4 regions of the Brevibacterium sanguinis genome follow, and region 2 is predicted to be linked to each of the others. Evidence: riboswitches for the same ligand, from Rfam matches in the RefSeq annotation. Region 2 holds a riboswitch; each other region holds the start of a gene.
The links. A riboswitch is a leader RNA that binds a small molecule or an ion and turns the genes downstream of it on or off. The one in region 2 is predicted to bind thiamine pyrophosphate.

Region 1 (3,882 bases), on a different contig from region 2:
CGGTGCACCCGAGCTCCATGGCCAGGGCGGCGTCCGAGGCGGTGCCGATGCCCGCGTCGAGGATGACGGGCACCTGGGCGCGGGAGACGATCGTCTCGATGTTGTGCGGGTTGAGGATGCCCAGGCCCGAGCCGATCGGGGCGCCGGCCGGCATGACCGCGGCGACCCCGGCGTCCTCGAGCCGCTTCGCCAGCGCGGGATCGTCGTTCGTGTAGGCGAAGACCGTGAAGCCGTCGAGGACGAGCTCCTCGGTGGCGCGGAAGAGTTCGACGGGGTCGGGCAGCAGGGTGTCCTCGTCGGCGATGACCTCGAGTTTGACCCAGTTCGTCTCGAGCGCCTCCCGGGCCAGCTGGGCAGTGAGCACGGCATCGCGGGCCGTGTAGCAACCGGCCGTGTTCGGCAGCGAGCGGATGCCCAGTCGCTCGAGGAGCGCGAACACCGAATCCCTGGCCGCGGCGTCGAAGCGGCGGATCGCGACTGTCGTCAGCTCTGTCGCCGAGGCGGTCAGGGCGTCCTCGAGGATGCGCAGAGTGCTCGCCCCACCGGTGCCCATGACGAGGTGGGAGTCGAAGGTGACGGTGTCGATGGTCCAGCTCATGTCAGCCTCCCTGGACTGCGGTGACGATGTCGACGGTGTGGCCGTCGGTGATGGTGAAGCCGGCCCACAGGCCGCGTCGCACGACTTCGCCGTCGACGGCGAGGGCCACCCCGAGGCGGCCGCCGTCGACAGGGGTGCCGTCTTCGCTCAGCTGCCGTCCGGTGATGTCCTCGACGAGGGTGCGGGCGGTCGTGCCCGCAGTGATGTCCCGGCGGTCGCCGTTGAGTGTGATGGTCATGATCCCTTCCTTGCTGTCAGCAGTGGTGCACCAGGTGACTGCGGTGATGATGGCGGGTGGTCGGACTCGAACCGTGCCGGTGCCACAGCCGCGCGCGCACCGACGGGCAGCCACGCGGAGTCCGCGCCGACAACGAGATCCGCGCCGAGGCGGGCGCCGAACGGTGCGAGGAGAACCCCGTGGCGGAAGTACCCGGTGGAGACGACGAGACCGGGGTCGCTGCGACCGAGGAGGGGGAGGTCGTCGGGCGAGCCGGGCCGGGCCCGTGCCGTGATCTCGGTGATCTCACATCCGAGGAGCCCGGGCACGAGGCGTTCGGCGTCGTGGAGGAGACGGTGGACGCCCTCGGCGAGGATGCCCGCCTGGCCGTCCTCCCGGGAGGTCGCCCCGAGGACGAGCTCCCCATCGGGCCGCGGCACGACGTAGACGGGCCGACCGGCGACGAGTCCCCGGATCGTCCGGGTGAGCAGCGGGGGAGCGCCGGTATCCGAGCGGAGGCGGATGACGTCGCCGTGGACGGCCCGCAGCGGCAGCGCGGGAGCGCCGGCGATCGCATTGTGGGCCATGCCTGCGGCGAGCACGACCTGATCGGCGTGCAGCCGACGCCCTGAGGCGAGCTCGACTCCGGTCGTCCGGGCCGGGGCACTGCCGGTCGGTGATCCCTCATCGCCGACCAGTCCCGTCACCCGGTCCTCGATGACGCGGTCGCCGAGGACGGTGAGCAGCGCGCGCGTCACCCGCCGGGGATCGATCGCATGATCGCCGGGAATGAGGACGGCCCCGCACACACCGGGGGCCAGGGCTGGTTCGAGATCGCGGGCGCGGGATCCGGTGAGCAGGTCGAGGTCGGAACCGGCCGCGGACTGGAGGGCGCTGAGTTCGCGCAGGGCCGTGAGATCCGCGCGGTCTCCGGCGCAGACGAGTGTGGCGGTCGCCGTCTCCCCGAGGTCGGCCCCCGATTCCCGGGTCAGTGCCGCAGTGAATTCCGGGTAGAGGTCGGCGGAGACGCGCATGAGCGGAAACAGCGGAGTCTGGCCCCACGCGATCTCGGCGGCAGGGGCGATCATCCCGGCCGCGGCCGCGGTGGCGCCCGCGCCCGGGTGCGGATCGATGACGGTGACGGCCGCCCCGCGCCGGTGCAGCTCCCACGCCGTGGCCAGGCCGATGATCCCGGCGCCGACGACGATGACGTCCATGCGATTCTCCCTCCGGCGGCATGACCCGCATCAGGTGAGGCGGTCGGCACGAAGCCCTCTCAGCCTCCCAGCGAGGCTCCCGCGAACTCCTCTACTCTAGGAGCATGGTTCCCACGATGCCAACGTCTCCCGCAGTGCAAGACCCCGTGACCGCCCCTGCTGAGAACGCGGGCCACCCGGTCGACCGCGACGCCGCCGGCCGGGACGCCGCGCGGACCCGTGCGCTCGCCTCCGCCCGGCTCTACCTCTGCACCGACGCCCGCACGCAGCAGGGCGACCTCGGTGAGTTCCTCGACGCCGCCTACGCCGGGGGCGTCGACATCATCCAGCTCCGCGACAAGGGTCTCGAAGCCAGGGAGGAGATCGCCGCCCTCGAGATCCTCCGCGATGCCGCCCACCGGCACGGGAAGCTCTTCTCCGTCAACGACCGCGCCGATGTCGCTCTCCTCGTCGGCGCCGACTTCTTCCATGTCGGGCAGGGCGACCTGACGAGCGCGCAGGCCCGCACGGTGCTCGGCGACGACGTCATCCTCGGCCGGTCGACGCATTCGGTCGAGCAGGCGCTCGCCGCTGCCGCCGACCCGGAGATCGACTACTTCTGCCTCGGACCCGTGTGGGAGACCCCGACGAAGCCCGGTCGCCCGGCGGCCGGACTCGATCCGCTCGCGGCGGTGAGCGGGACGACGGCGAAGCCGTGGTTCGCGATCGGCGGGATCTCCGCCGGTGATCGTCTCCGGTCCGTGCAGGAGACCGGGGCGTCACGCATCGTCGTCGTCCGTGCGATCACCGAGGCGCCCGACCCCGCCGAGGCGGCCGCTCGGCTGCGCGCGCAGCTGACTTCCGCTGACCCCGACACGACCACCGGCACGACCACCGCGACGACCACGAAGGACGGCACCCTGTGACAATCCTCATCGCCGGAGCCGGCGCGACCGGCGGCGCCTTCGGCACCCGCCTCGTCGAAGCCGGACGCGACGTCACCTTCCTCGTCAGGCCCGCCCGCGCCGAGGCCCTGAGAGAGAGCGGCCTGCGATTCATCGCCCCCGACGAGGACCGGACGAATCCGGTGACCGTGACGACGGCAGAGGAGCTCGCGGCCGACCCGACCCCGGTCGACCTCGTCCTCGTCGCCGTCAAGGCCGGTGCCCTCGAATCGATCATCGCCGACGTCCGGCCGGCCGTCGGACCCCAGACCCTCATCATCCCGTTCCTCAACGGGATGGCGCAGATCGGTCGCCTCGAGGCGGAGTTCCCCGGGCAGGTGCTCGGCGGGCTCGTCAAGATCGTCGGCACGATGCGCGGAGCCGACATCGTCCAGATGACGGATCTCGCGACGATGACGATCGGGCGCCTCGGCGGGGGAGAGGTCCCACCCGCGGTCGTCGACGCGCTCGACGTCCCCGGCTTTCGGCTGCAGGTCATCGACGGCATCGACGACGCCCTGTGGGAGAAATGGGTGTTCATCGCCGCGGCCGGTGTCGTCACGTGCCTCTTCCGGGCACCGGTCGGCGCGATCATGGCCGCCGGCGGCGAACCCCACGTCGTGGGGATCATCGACGAACTCGAAGCCGTCGCCATGGCCGCCGGCCACCCGGTCTCCGCGCGGGCCCGGGCGGCCACCCTGTCGATGCTCACCGCCGAGGGCTCCGCCTTCACCTCCTCGCTCTACCGGGACGTCACGGCCGGACTGCCGAACGAGACCGAGCACATCCTCGGCCACCTCCAGACGACGGCGCGCGACCTCGGGGTGCCGACTCCGCTGCTCGATCTCACTCTCGTGCAGCTGCGAGCAGGCGAGTTCGACCGGAGCGCATGAGCCGGGCGCGCTCGGCGGCAGCGGGCCCGGGCGC
Region 2 (3,882 bases):
TGCGGTCCGGCGGCGAAGTTCGTGCTCATGAGTGGTCTCTCCTCGGGGTCGGGATCGGACTGGGATCGGACTGGGATCGGACTGGGATCGGACTGGAATCGGAATGGCCGGAATCAGCCGGGTGGGAAGCGGACGGGTCGGCTGGACATCAGCGGCGGCGGACGTCGACCTGGTGGTCGACGGGCCCGTGCGCACCGGCGGCATCGAGGCTGACCTGCCAGTCCGCGGCCGAGGCGAGCGCGCGGGCGAGGAAGTCGAGTCCGCGCTCGACGGCCCCGTGCACCTCCTCGGTGCTCAGTGCCTCTCCGCCGTTGGCACGCCTGAGCACGGCCGCCTCGGCGGTGATCGCAGCCGACAGGGTGCACCCGGTGCCGTGCGTGTTCGGGGTGGAGATCCGGGGGTGGGAGAACTCGGCGATCTCCCCATCGGCGGTGACGAGGATGTCGGCGACGTCCCCGTCGGCGGCGTGACCGCCCTTGAGGAGCACGGCACGGGCACCCCGGGCGATGAGCTCGCGTGCCTGGTCACGCATCTGGGCCGGCGTCTGCGCCTCAGCGACATCATCGCCGAGAAGGAGGGCCGCCTCGGGGAGGTTCGGGGTGATGAGATCGGCGACGGGCAGGAGACGCTCCCGCACCGCGGCGACCGCATCGACCTCGAGGAGGCGGTGCCCGGACGTCGACACCATGACCGGGTCGACGGTGAAGAACCCGAAATCGGAGGTGCGCGCCCGGTCGACGACGAGGTCGACGAGCGACGTCGACCCGAGCATCCCCGTCTTCGTCGCATCGACGGGCATGTCGCCCAGAACACTGTCGAGCTCGGCGACGACGAAGTCCTCATCGATCGGGTAGACGCGGGAGACCCCGTGCGTGTTCTGCGCGACGAGCGCGGTGATCGCCGTGGTCCCCAGCACCCCGAGGGCAGTGAACGTCTTGAGGTCGGCGTGGATGCCCGCCCCGCCCGAGGGGTCGGTGCCGGCGATCGACAGGGTGATCGGTGGGCGCGTGCTCATGCCGCTCCCCCGTTCTCGCCGGCGACCGGCTCGGTCCCGTCACCGTACGCGGTGAGCAGCTCACGGGCCGCCCGCTCGGGGTCGGCGGCACGGCAGATCGCGGAGACGACGCAGAAGCCGAGCAGTCCGCGACCGCGCAGCTGCGGAACCCGGCCGGCGTCGATGCCGCCGATCGCGACCGCGGGCAGTCCCGCCTCGGCCGTCAGATCGCCGAGGCGGTCGGGGCCGATCCCGGCCGGCGCGTCGGTCTTCGTCGTCGTGTCGAAGACGGGCCCGATGCCGACGAGGTCGACGGCGCCGGTGGCCCGGGCCGCCGCGAATTCGGCGGCGCTGGCGGCGGAGAGACCGATGAGCGGCTCGGGACCGACGAGGTCGCGCACCTCGGTGACGGGAGTGTCGGTCTGTCCGACATGGATGTGGACGTCGGCGCCCTCATCGAGGAGGTGCCGGGTGACGGCGACCCGGTCGTTGAGGAAGAGCGGGACGCGGCGGTCGGTGCCGGCCACCGCCTCGCCGACGGCGGCGATGACCTCCCTGGTCAGGGTCAGGAACTCGGTGTCGTCGATGTCCTTGTCCCGGACCTGGACGATGCCGGCTCCCCCGCGCACGGCGGCGAGCACGGTCTCGGCGACGGTGCGACCGGCCTCCCGGCACTGCGCGGAATCGGTGACGAGGTAGAGGCGGGCGTCGACGCCGGCGAGGCGCTCACTCGTCGCGCTCATGCTCTCGTCACCTCGACCCGGGCCTCGCCGATGCGCGCATCGTCGGTGGTGTGGAGAGCATCGAGGAAGTGCTCGGCAAAGCTGCCCGGTCCGGCGGCGCCGGTCGCCGCGGCCTCGCCGGCGACGGCGAAGTGGGCGTGGGCGGCGACGACGGCGGTGAACTGATCGAACGCCGCGAGTCCCGCCGGACCCGCACCCGGACTCGAGTCGACCGGCGCGACGGCGGCGAGGTAGGCGGCGGTGACGGCGCCGAGCGAACACCCGGTGCCGATGACGAGCGGCATGAACGCATGTCCGCCGTCGACACGGGCGATGTGGTCGACACCGTCGATGTGGGCGACGATGGCGTCACGCTTGCCCGAGACGGCGACGATCGCCCCACTGGTCCGCGCGAGCTCGGCCGCCGCCGGGAGGACGGCGTCGACCTCGTCGGTCGATTCGACGCCGCGCCCGCCGGCCCCGGCACCAGCCAGAGCCGCGATCTCCGAGGCGTTGCCGCGGATCGCGGTCGGGCGATCGGCGGCGGCCCGGCGGATGCGGGTGGTGCGGAAGTCGACGGCGCCGATGCTCACGGGGTCGAGCACCCACGGAGTCGAATCCGCGGTGACCGCGCCGATCGCGGCGTCGGCGGCGAGGAACTGCTGGTTCGTCGCGGTTCCGAAGTTGACGAGCAGACCGCCGGCCAGGTGCGCGAACTGCCCGGCGTCGGCCTCGTGGTCGAGCATCGCCGGGGACGCGCCGACAGCGAGCAGCACGTTCGCGCTGAACTGCTGGACGACCGTGTTCGTGATGCATTGGATGAGCGGATTCGCCGCGCGCAGACGTGCGTGCGCCGACGACAGATCGATGTCAGTCATGACGATCCCTTCGCTAGCATGGCCCAGATCAGGTTCGATGGGTGTCCTCTCAGCCCGGCGCGACTGCCGCCGGGCACCCCATGTCATTGCCCATGACTGTACCAAAATCGCCGAGGCGGGGGTGAGGTGGGGTCACCCCCTGACCTCGCCCCCGCCTCGGCGCCGGTGAAGGAGAACTCACCCCCTGCCGACGTACCGCTGTCCGCGCCGACTGACGGCGTCGATGACGACGGCGGTGAGGAGGACGAGAGCGGTGATGATCTGCTGCATATCGGAGTTGAAGCCGATGAGGTAGAGACCGTTGTTGATCGCGCCGACGACGAACGCCCCGAGGACCGCGGCCCACGCCGACCCCCGCCCGCCGAAGAGGGAGGTGCCGCCGATGACGGCCGCGGCGATCGCGTTGAGGAGGTCCTGGGTGCCCACGAGCGTCGACCCCGCGTTCGTCGTCACTCCGGCCTTGACGAAGCCGAAGAGGGCGGCGAGGACACCGGCGGTCATGAACACGCTGATGCGCACCCACGTCACACGGATGCCGGCGCGCCGGGCGGCTTCGACCTTGCCGCCGACGGCGTAGATCGAGCGCCCGTACCGGGTCTTGCGCAGCACGAGGTCGATGATGATCGCGATGACCATCATGAGGAAGAACGGCAGCGCGAGTCCGAAGTCCTGGTTGACGAGGATGAGGAAGCCGAAGACGATCGCCGCGAGGAGGACGATGCGCACGCTGACGGCCGTCCAGCTCGGACTGTCGAGGCCCGCGGAGTGCCGCCGCAGCTTCGCGTGGATGATGCCGGCGGCGAAGCCGATGACCGCGATCGCCCCGAAGACGTACGCCCAGAACGCCGGGAAGTAGTAGCTGGCGAAGTCGAAGACGAACGTGTCGGCCATCGAGAGGTTCTTCTGCGTGCCGAGCACCGTGAGCGTGAGCCCCGTGAACGCGAGCAGACCCGCAAGGGTGACGACGAACGCGGGAATCCCGACGACGGCGAAGAACCAGCCCTGGATCGCCCCGATGACGAGGCCGAGCAGGAGGATGATCGTCACCGCGACGACCGGCGGGACCCCCTGCCGGACGACGAGGACACCGAGCACCGAGGCGGCGAGACCGCCGAGCTGGGCGAGCGAGAGGTCGATCTCGCCGAGGAGGAGGATGAGGTTGATCCCGAGCGCGAGGATCGCCAGGTAGGCGACCTGGGTCGAGAGGTTGACGAGGTTCGCCGGGGAGAGGAAGTTGCTGTTCGCCGACTGGAAGACGATGACGATGACGACGAGGGCGAGGATGACG
Region 3 (3,882 bases), on a different contig from region 2:
TGCGCAGCGCCCAATGGACTCGCAGGGCGAGACCGATGACGGTGGCGAACGCGGCCCCGGAGATCCACCAGCCGAGCAGCACCGGGATGCAGAAGAGCGCGACGAAGACGGGCAGCGGAATGATCGACCCCGCGTTCCACCACGCCAGCGCGTAGATGCCCACGGTGATCAGCCCCGTCACGAGGACGATGAGATACGGGGCGAACCAGTCGAACGACGCCCGGAACGACGGCTCCGCTGACTGATTCGGAGCGTGCGGCGCGGCGGGCTGAGTGGACACAGAGCGACCCTATCAGCGGTGGACGAGCGCCGACCGAGAGCCCAGGGACGAGGCGCTTCCCCGGGACCGCCTCGGCGGAGTGGGGCACTCCGACCCCACCCGGCGACCGAGCCAGCGATTTGGGGTACTCCGATCTCACCCGGCGACCACCTCGGCGAGGTCGGGCACTCCGACTCCACCTCGCCGACACCAGCGGCCAGTGCCTCAGACCTGCCCGTGCCTCAGACCTGCCCGGGCCTCAGCCCTGGAGCGGGCTCAGTCCTGCCGGGACCTCAGTCCTGCCGCGGGCCGATCGTCGGTTCGGGCAGATAGACCTCACCGCCGGCGGCGAGGAACTCCCGACTCTTCTCCTGCATGCCGGCGATCGCGGCCTGCGCCTCGGCGCTGCCGTACGTGTCGCGGATGTCCTGGGAGATGCGCATCGAGCAGAACTTCGGCCCGCACATCGAGCAGAAGTGCGCGGTCTTCGCCGGTTCCGCCGGCAGCGTCTCGTCGTGGAAGGACTCGGCGGTCTCCGGGTCGAGGCCGAGCGCGAACTGATCGCGCCAGCGGAACTCGAACCGCGCCTTCGACAGCGCATCGTCCCGGGCCGTCGCCCCCGGGTGGCCCTTCGCGACGTCGGCGGCGTGGGCGGCGATCTTGTACGTGATCACCCCGGTCTTGACGTCGTCGAGGTCGGGCAGTCCCAGGTGCTCCTTCGGGGTGACATAGCAGAGCATCGCCGTGCCGTACCGGGCGATCTCCGTCGCCCCGATCGCCGAGGTGATGTGGTCGTAGCCGGGCGCGATGTCCGTGACGAGCGGACCCAGGGTGTAGAAGGGCGCGCCGTCGCAGAGCTCCTGCTGACGCTCGACGTTCTCCCGCACGAGGTGGAGCGGAATGTGGCCGGGGCCTTCGACCATGACCTGGACGTCGTGCTCCCATGCGCGCTTCGTCAGCTCGGCGAGGGTGTCGAGTTCGGCGAACTGGGCGGCGTCGTTGGCGTCGGCGATCGAGCCGGGGCGCAGCCCGTCGCCGAGGGAGAACGCGACGTCGTACTGCGCGAAGATCTCGCAGAGCTCGTCGAAGTGCGTGTAGAGGAAGTTCTCCTCATGGTGTGCCAGGCACCATCCGGCCATGATCGACCCGCCGCGGGAGACCATTCCGGTCACCCGGTCGGCGGTGAGCGGAACGTAGCGCAGCAGCACACCGGCGTGGACGGTCATGTAATCGACGCCCTGCTCGCACTGCTCGATGACGGTGTCCCGGTAGATCTCCCAGGTCAGCGCCTCGGCGTCGCCATCGACCTTCTCAAGCGCCTGGTAGATCGGCACGGTGCCGATGGGGATGGGGGAGTTGCGGATGATCCACTCGCGGGTGGTGTGGATGTCATTGCCCGTCGAGAGGTCCATGAGGGTGTCGGCACCCCACTTCGCGGCCCACTGGAGCTTCTGGACCTCCTCGGCGATCGAGCTCGTCACCGCCGAGTTGCCGATGTTCGCGTTGATCTTGACGAGGAACGCCTTGCCGATGATCATCGGCTCGGATTCGGGGTGGTTGATGTTCGAAGGGATGATCGCGCGCCCGGCGGCGACCTCGGAGCGGACGAGTTCGACGTCGCACTGCTCGCGGATCGCGATGTAGCGCATCTCGGGGGTGATGATGCCCTGCCGGGCGTAGTGCATCTGGGTGACGGTGCGTCCGGCCTTCGCGCGCCGAGGCGTCCGGTCGGGCCCCTGCCACTGCTGGGAGGGCGCGCCGCGGCGGACGGCTGCCCGCCCGTCGTCCTCGATAAGGTGGCCACGGGCCGCGTAGTCCTCGGTGTCATCGCGGTCGGCGATCCACTCCGCGCGGTGCGGCGGCAGACCCTGTTCGGGGACGGCGCCGGGCCCGACGGTGCGGTAGACGTGGACCGGCTCGTTGGGGCGGCCGTTCGTGTCGTCGAGGTCGATGCGGGTGACGGGCACGCGGATGCCGTGCTCACGGTCCTCGACCCAGGCCAGGGAATGGGTGGGGTACTGCTCGAGAGCGAAATCCGCGGGGGTGCTCCCGGGGTTCTCTGCCGGCGCCGTCGGGCGCGGAGCAGCGGTGGGACGGGTGGTCTCTGGGGTAGGCGCAGCCATCTGCAATCCTCTCTTCCTCCGCCGGTATCAACCGGATCAGGTTCAACGGTCTCGAGCGGTCTCAGCTCGATCTCAGCCCTCTTCCGAAGGCCCCCGTGGGGTCACACAACGACTATCACGGTGTGGGCGCCGCCACAAAATCACCCGAGGCAGGTGTTCACTGCGCGAGACGGCGGACCCGCGGGCGCGCGATTTTGCGGCTCAGTTTTCAGCGTGCCCAGCGGACGCGCTCCAGCGGACACTGGTTTCCTGCGGCATCGTGCGCGTGGGGCACCCTCGCAGATTCGCTCACAGGGTGTCCCCGGACGTGCGCGAGCCCTCGTTCACTAGAGTGCTCGTTCAACACGAAGCGTGAATATCCGCACTTCGGCGAATCCGCCGGCGCTCGTTCAACACGAAGCGTGAATATCGCGTCTTTGGGGACGCGATTTTCACGCTCCGTGTTGAGTGAGGCTCCGGGTTGAACGAGGCTCAGCGTTGAACGAGGCACCGCGTTGAACCAGCGAGTGCTCGCCTTCTGTGTTCGCCCCCTGCGCTCAGCCCCTCACGCGCCCTGGAGGAACGTCTTCGCGACCGCGCTGAGCGCGACGACGTCGCTGATCGCGCACATCTCCCGCGCCGAGTGCATCGAGTAGAGCGCCGGTCCCACATCGACCGTCGTCATGCCCATGCGGGTGGCCGTCAGCGGGCCGATCGTCGACCCGCACGGCACCGAGTTGTTCGAGACGAAGTCCTGGTACTCGACCCCGGCGGCCGCGCAGGCCCGGGCCCACGTCGCCGCGCCGACGGCATCGGTGGCGTACCGCTGCTGGGCGTTGAGCTTGAGCAGGGGCCCGGCACCCAGGCGCGGGCGCACGTGCGGGTCGTGGCGTTCGGGATAGTTCGGGTGGGCGGCGTGGCCGGCGTCGGAGGACACGCACACCGAGGCGGCCAGTGCGGCGAGGTAGTCACTGCGGTTCGCCTCCGGGTAGAGGGCGGCGACGATCCGCTCGGTGACGTCGGAGAGGAATGGGCCGCTCGCGCCCGAGCGCGAGTTCGACCCGACCTCCTCATGATCGAACCCGGCGAACAGGGCCACCGCATCGAGCGCCTCGGCGTCGAGGGACGTCATCGCGGTCACCCCGGCGTGGACGGAGAGGAGGTTGTCGAGCCTCGGGGAGGCGAAGAACTCGTCCGCGGCACCGAAGAGCGCGGGCTCCTGCGCGGGGATCGTGTAGACGTCGTGGCCGACGATGAGCTCGGGATCGACGTCGGCGGAGGCGGCGAGGATCTCGAGGACATCGGCCTCGGCGAGCTCGGCGAGACCGACGATCGGGGTCGTGTGCCGCTGCTTGTCGAGGGTGAGTCCCTCGTTGACCTGCCGGTCGAGATGGATCGCAAGCTGCGGGATGCGCGCGATCGCCGGCGTGCGGGCGAGGACGACGCGGCCGTCGGCGAGGCTGAGGCGCCCGGCGAGGGCGAGCTCCCGGTCGAGCCACGAGTTGAGCAGCGGGCCGCCGT
Region 4 (3,882 bases), on a different contig from region 2:
TGGTGCTCGTCGATGCGACCGCCTCGGCGATCCTCTCCCCTGCGGTCGCGGCCCTCAACGCCGGTTCGATGCGGCTCGGGTCGCTGCTCATCCGGGCCGGCCAGGGCGATCGCTTCACCCGAACGCTCCTGCCCGACGGGGCATCACCGCTGATCACCGAGGCGGATCTCGCCCTGTTCTGGCGCGACTCGCTCACCCAGCGGGCGATGCGCATGGCGCTGCGCGAGGAACGGCATGTCACCTCGTCGATCGCGCTCATGCGGATGCTCGAACGCGACGGCGGACCGGACGTGCCCGGCGTCGTCCTCCAGGGCGGTCGGCAGCGGGGACTGCTCGAGCGGCGGATGCGCTCGCGCCAGAACGCGGCGGCGGCGACGAACGTCGACACGATGCCGCAGGGCAGGCTCGTCGTCCTCGAGGACGCCGGGCATCTCGTCACCCATGAGCGTCCCGATGCCGTCATCGACGCCGTCGACGACGTGCTGTCGCGCTGAGTCTCAGTTGACGCAGAGACAGAACGGGTGACCGGCCGGGTCGAGGAAGACGCGGAATGTCTCCCCCGGCTGGACGGCGGCCTTCCCGGCGCCGAGCCCGATGACCTCCGCCTCGGCGGCATCGAGGTCATCGACCATGACGTCGATGTGCATCTGCTGCGGGTGCTCCTGGCTCGGCCAGCTCGGGGCGTGGTAGTCCTCGACCTGCTGGAAGCAGATGGGCGGCCAGGAATCGGACGTGATCTCGGCCCATGTGCCGTCGTCGTCGACGCGGACCTGCCAGTCGAGGAGTTCGCCGTAGAACTGGGCGAGCTCACCAGCATCCGGAGCATCGAGAACGACCACGGGCTGCTTTGCGATAGCCATGGTCCTGAGTCTACGCCGCAGGGCGGACACGACCCAGGGAATCACCGACTCGATAGAATTGTTGAGCAATAACAGCGCACCTGCCAGAGCCACGGCGCATGAGAGGACTTCGATGAGCACGCACACCCTGCCGGTCGCGGACGGTCCCGCGGTCTACGTCATCCACGACAATCCCGAGTGGATCCCGCCGTTCGCTGACGCCTTCGCCGACCTCGGCGTCGAGCTCGTCGAGTGGCTGCTGCCCGGTGCCGCGATCGACCTCGCCGCCGCCCCGCCCGAGGGCGTCTTCTGGTCCCGACTCTCGGCATCGTCGCACACCCGCACGGACCCCCACGTCAAGGAGTACGGACGCGCGGTCCTCGCGTGGCTCGAGGCCGCAGGCCGCACCGTCGTCAACGGCTCGCAGGTCCTCGAGCTCGAGGTCAGCAAGATCCGCCAGCACCGCGTGCTCGCCGCGCACGGGATCGAGGTGCCGGCCACCTCGGCGAACATCGGATCAGCGGCGATCGCCGAGGTGGCTGCCGGGTTCGCGCCCCCGTTCATCACGAAGCACAACCAGGGCGGCAAGGGACTGGGCGTGCGCCGCTTCGACTCGCACGCCGAGCTCGAGGCCGCCGTGGCCGACTTCGCCCCCGACGGGTCCACCGAGCCGATCGACGGCATCACCCTCGTCCAGGAGTACCTGCAGCCGGCCGCGCCGTTCATCACGCGCGCCGAGTTCATCGGCGGCCGCTTCCACTACGCCGTCGCCGTCGACGTCTCCGCCGGCTCCTTCGAACTCTGCCCCGCCGATGCCTGCGCCGTTCCCGGGACGGCCGGCAGCCTCGGCGACAGTCAGTTCACCCGGCGCGACGAGATCACCGCGGACACCCCGCTCATCGGTCGGCTCGAAGCGCTGCTCACCGAACTCGGCATCGACTTCGCCGGGGTCGAATTCATCGACACCGCCGACGGTCGCCAGGTCGTCTACGACATCAACACGAACACGAACTACAACGCCGAGGTCGAGGCCGGCGAGCGTGCGGCCGGCCGTCAGCCTGCCGCCGTCCGGCTGGCCGAGGTGCTCGGCGCGAAGCTCGAGGCCGCCCATCATGACGCAGCTGTGGCGGCACCGGTCGGCTGATAGTCTCGAACCACCACAGGGGAGCGCCGCGACCGGCGCTGAGAGTGCGCACGCAGACCCTTAGAACCTGATCCGGGTGACACCGGCGGAGGAAGATGGAGGCTCATCATGATCACAGTCGCGACCGGCGGAGCCGTGCCCGAGCTGCGGGCGAGCGCCGAGGCGGAGTGGACCGCGGCGACCCATCACCGGTTCGTCTCCGAGCTCTTCGCGGGCACCGTCGACGACGCGGTGATGGCGAAGTACCTCGTCCAGGACTACCAGTTCTTCGATGACTTCCTCTCGATGCTCGGCGCCAGCGTCGCCCACGCCGACACCATCACCGCGAAGCTCCGGTTCGCCCAGCAGCTCGGGTTCCTCGCCGCCGATGAGGATTCGTACTTCCTCCGCGCCTTCGCCGAGGTGGGGGTGGAGCCCGCGGACTACACCGATCCCCAGCTCACCGAGGTGACCGCGGGGTTCCGCGACGTCATGCGCGAGGCGGTCGCCGCGGCGTCGTACCCCGACGTCCTCGTCGTCCTCGTCATCGCCGAATGGCTCTACCTCGAGTGGGGCGAGCAGGATCGGGCCATGCCGAGCCGCGACCTCCACACCGGGTGGATCGACCTCCACCGCGGGGAGGCCTTCACCGGCTGGGTGCAGTTCCTCGTCGACGAACTCGAACGGGTGTACCCGCGCGGGGACGATGCGGCATCGGCTGCCGCCCGGCAGCGCCTGGCCGATCTGTGGCAGCGGGCCGTCGGGCTCGAACGCGCGTTCTTCGACGAGGCGTACCGGTGACCGCGCTGCCGGGCCAGGCTGCTTCTCGTACCGGCTAGGGCTACTTCTCGTAGACTTCGGCGGCAGCGGAGAAGAGGAGCGAGATGCCCACGGCTCCGGCGTCGGGTGTGCCGGCTCCGCGGCCGTCGACGTAGCTCGCCCGACCCCGCCTCGCCTGCATGTCGGCCGTCGCCTGTGCCGCCTCGGCGGCGGTCTGCGCCGCTGAGGCGAATCCCTTCCCGAACGCCGAGGCGGTGGGATGGAGGACGTCGACGACGGTCCGATCCCCGGTCTCAGCGCCGCCGACGCGCTGGATCGCCGCGCATCCGGCCGCCGTCGCCCGCTTCCAGAGGTCAGACGCGGTCTCGCGGTGGGTGTCGGCGTCGAGTTCGGCGTAACCGGCGCTGAGCTCGTGGAAGAGCAGGCCGAGGAGCGGTCCGCTCGTGCCGCCGACGCCGCCGAGGAACGCCGCTTCGGCTGCGGCGAATCCCGCGGCCTCGGAGGAGTCGACGAGTCGAGTGGCGTGGCGCAGTCCACCGCGGAGGTTGTCCCCGAAGTCCCCGTCACCGCCCACCTGATCGAGTTCCGTCAGATGGGCGTGCTGCTCCTCGACGAGTTCGGCGAACCGGCGGAGCACCGCGGTCTCGAGATCCGTGTCCCCACCGGCTGCCGTCCGCTGCCGCAGAGAGTCGGCGGTCGACGTCGGCTCCTGCGCACTCCGCGTCGCCGCTGCCGTCGGCACCGCCTCGGCGTGCGCGGACTCACCGCCGCGGGTGGGGAACGCCGCGGTGCGGGAGGCGGCGTTCCACCAGTCGAGCCAGGACGGCTGCAGGCGGGTGACGGTGAGGGAGAACCCGGTCATGTCGAGCGCGGTGACATAGCTGCCGACAAGGGACGCGGCGATCGACTCGCCTGCGGTCTCGAGGGCGGCACCGAGGGCGTCGTGGACATTGAAGAGTTCGATCTGGGTCGTCGCGCCGAGTCCGTTGACGAGGACGAGGAGCTCGTCGTCGGCCGGGGTGCCGGGAACCGCGGCGAGGAGCTCACGGCACATCCGGTCGATGAGAGCCTCGAAGCCGTCGTGCGGAATCGAGGTCGCTGCGCGCTCACCGTGGATGCCGACGCCGTATTCGAGGGTGC

Region 1: it holds a riboswitch for thiamine pyrophosphate, as region 2 does, so the genes downstream of both, thiO (glycine oxidase ThiO) here and thiM (hydroxyethylthiazole kinase) in region 2, are expected to answer to the same signal.
Region 3: it holds a riboswitch for thiamine pyrophosphate, as region 2 does, so the genes downstream of both, thiC (phosphomethylpyrimidine synthase ThiC) here and thiM (hydroxyethylthiazole kinase) in region 2, are expected to answer to the same signal.
Region 4: it holds a riboswitch for thiamine pyrophosphate, as region 2 does, so the genes downstream of both, ABD154_RS13725 (TenA family protein) here and thiM (hydroxyethylthiazole kinase) in region 2, are expected to answer to the same signal.

Annotation. Positions count from the first base shown of each region.
Region 1 is NZ_BAAAMB010000009.1:34,090-37,971, reverse strand. Features, by position in the region: gene ABD154_RS10470 (thiazole synthase) at 1-598, opposite strand, end outside; gene thiS (sulfur carrier protein ThiS) at 600-836, opposite strand; gene thiO (glycine oxidase ThiO) at 833-2,032, opposite strand; TPP riboswitch at 2,023-2,125, opposite strand; gene thiE (thiamine phosphate synthase) at 2,149-2,937, shown strand; gene ABD154_RS10450 (ketopantoate reductase family protein) at 2,934-3,848, shown strand; gene ABD154_RS10445 (DedA family protein) at 3,802-3,882, opposite strand, start outside.
Region 2 is NZ_BAAAMB010000008.1:61,104-64,985, reverse strand. Features, by position in the region: gene ABD154_RS09365 (TenA family protein) at 1-29, opposite strand, end outside; gene thiD (bifunctional hydroxymethylpyrimidine kinase/phosphomethylpyrimidine kinase) at 149-1,015, opposite strand; gene thiE (thiamine phosphate synthase) at 1,012-1,737, opposite strand; gene thiM (hydroxyethylthiazole kinase) at 1,734-2,594, opposite strand; TPP riboswitch at 2,582-2,685, opposite strand; gene ABD154_RS09345 (sugar ABC transporter permease) at 2,772-3,882, opposite strand, start outside.
Region 3 is NZ_BAAAMB010000006.1:162,161-166,042, forward strand. Features, by position in the region: gene ABD154_RS07555 (hypothetical protein) at 1-280, opposite strand, end outside; gene thiC (phosphomethylpyrimidine synthase ThiC) at 553-2,382, opposite strand; TPP riboswitch at 2,379-2,489, opposite strand; gene ABD154_RS07565 (M18 family aminopeptidase) at 2,927-3,882, opposite strand, start outside.
Region 4 is NZ_BAAAMB010000010.1:388,438-392,319, forward strand. Features, by position in the region: gene ABD154_RS13710 (alpha/beta fold hydrolase) at 1-494, shown strand, start outside; gene ABD154_RS13715 (VOC family protein) at 498-860, opposite strand; gene ABD154_RS13720 (ATP-grasp domain-containing protein) at 973-1,983, shown strand; TPP riboswitch at 1,991-2,095, shown strand; gene ABD154_RS13725 (TenA family protein) at 2,092-2,763, shown strand; gene ABD154_RS13730 (dihydroxyacetone kinase subunit DhaK) at 2,804-3,882, opposite strand, start outside.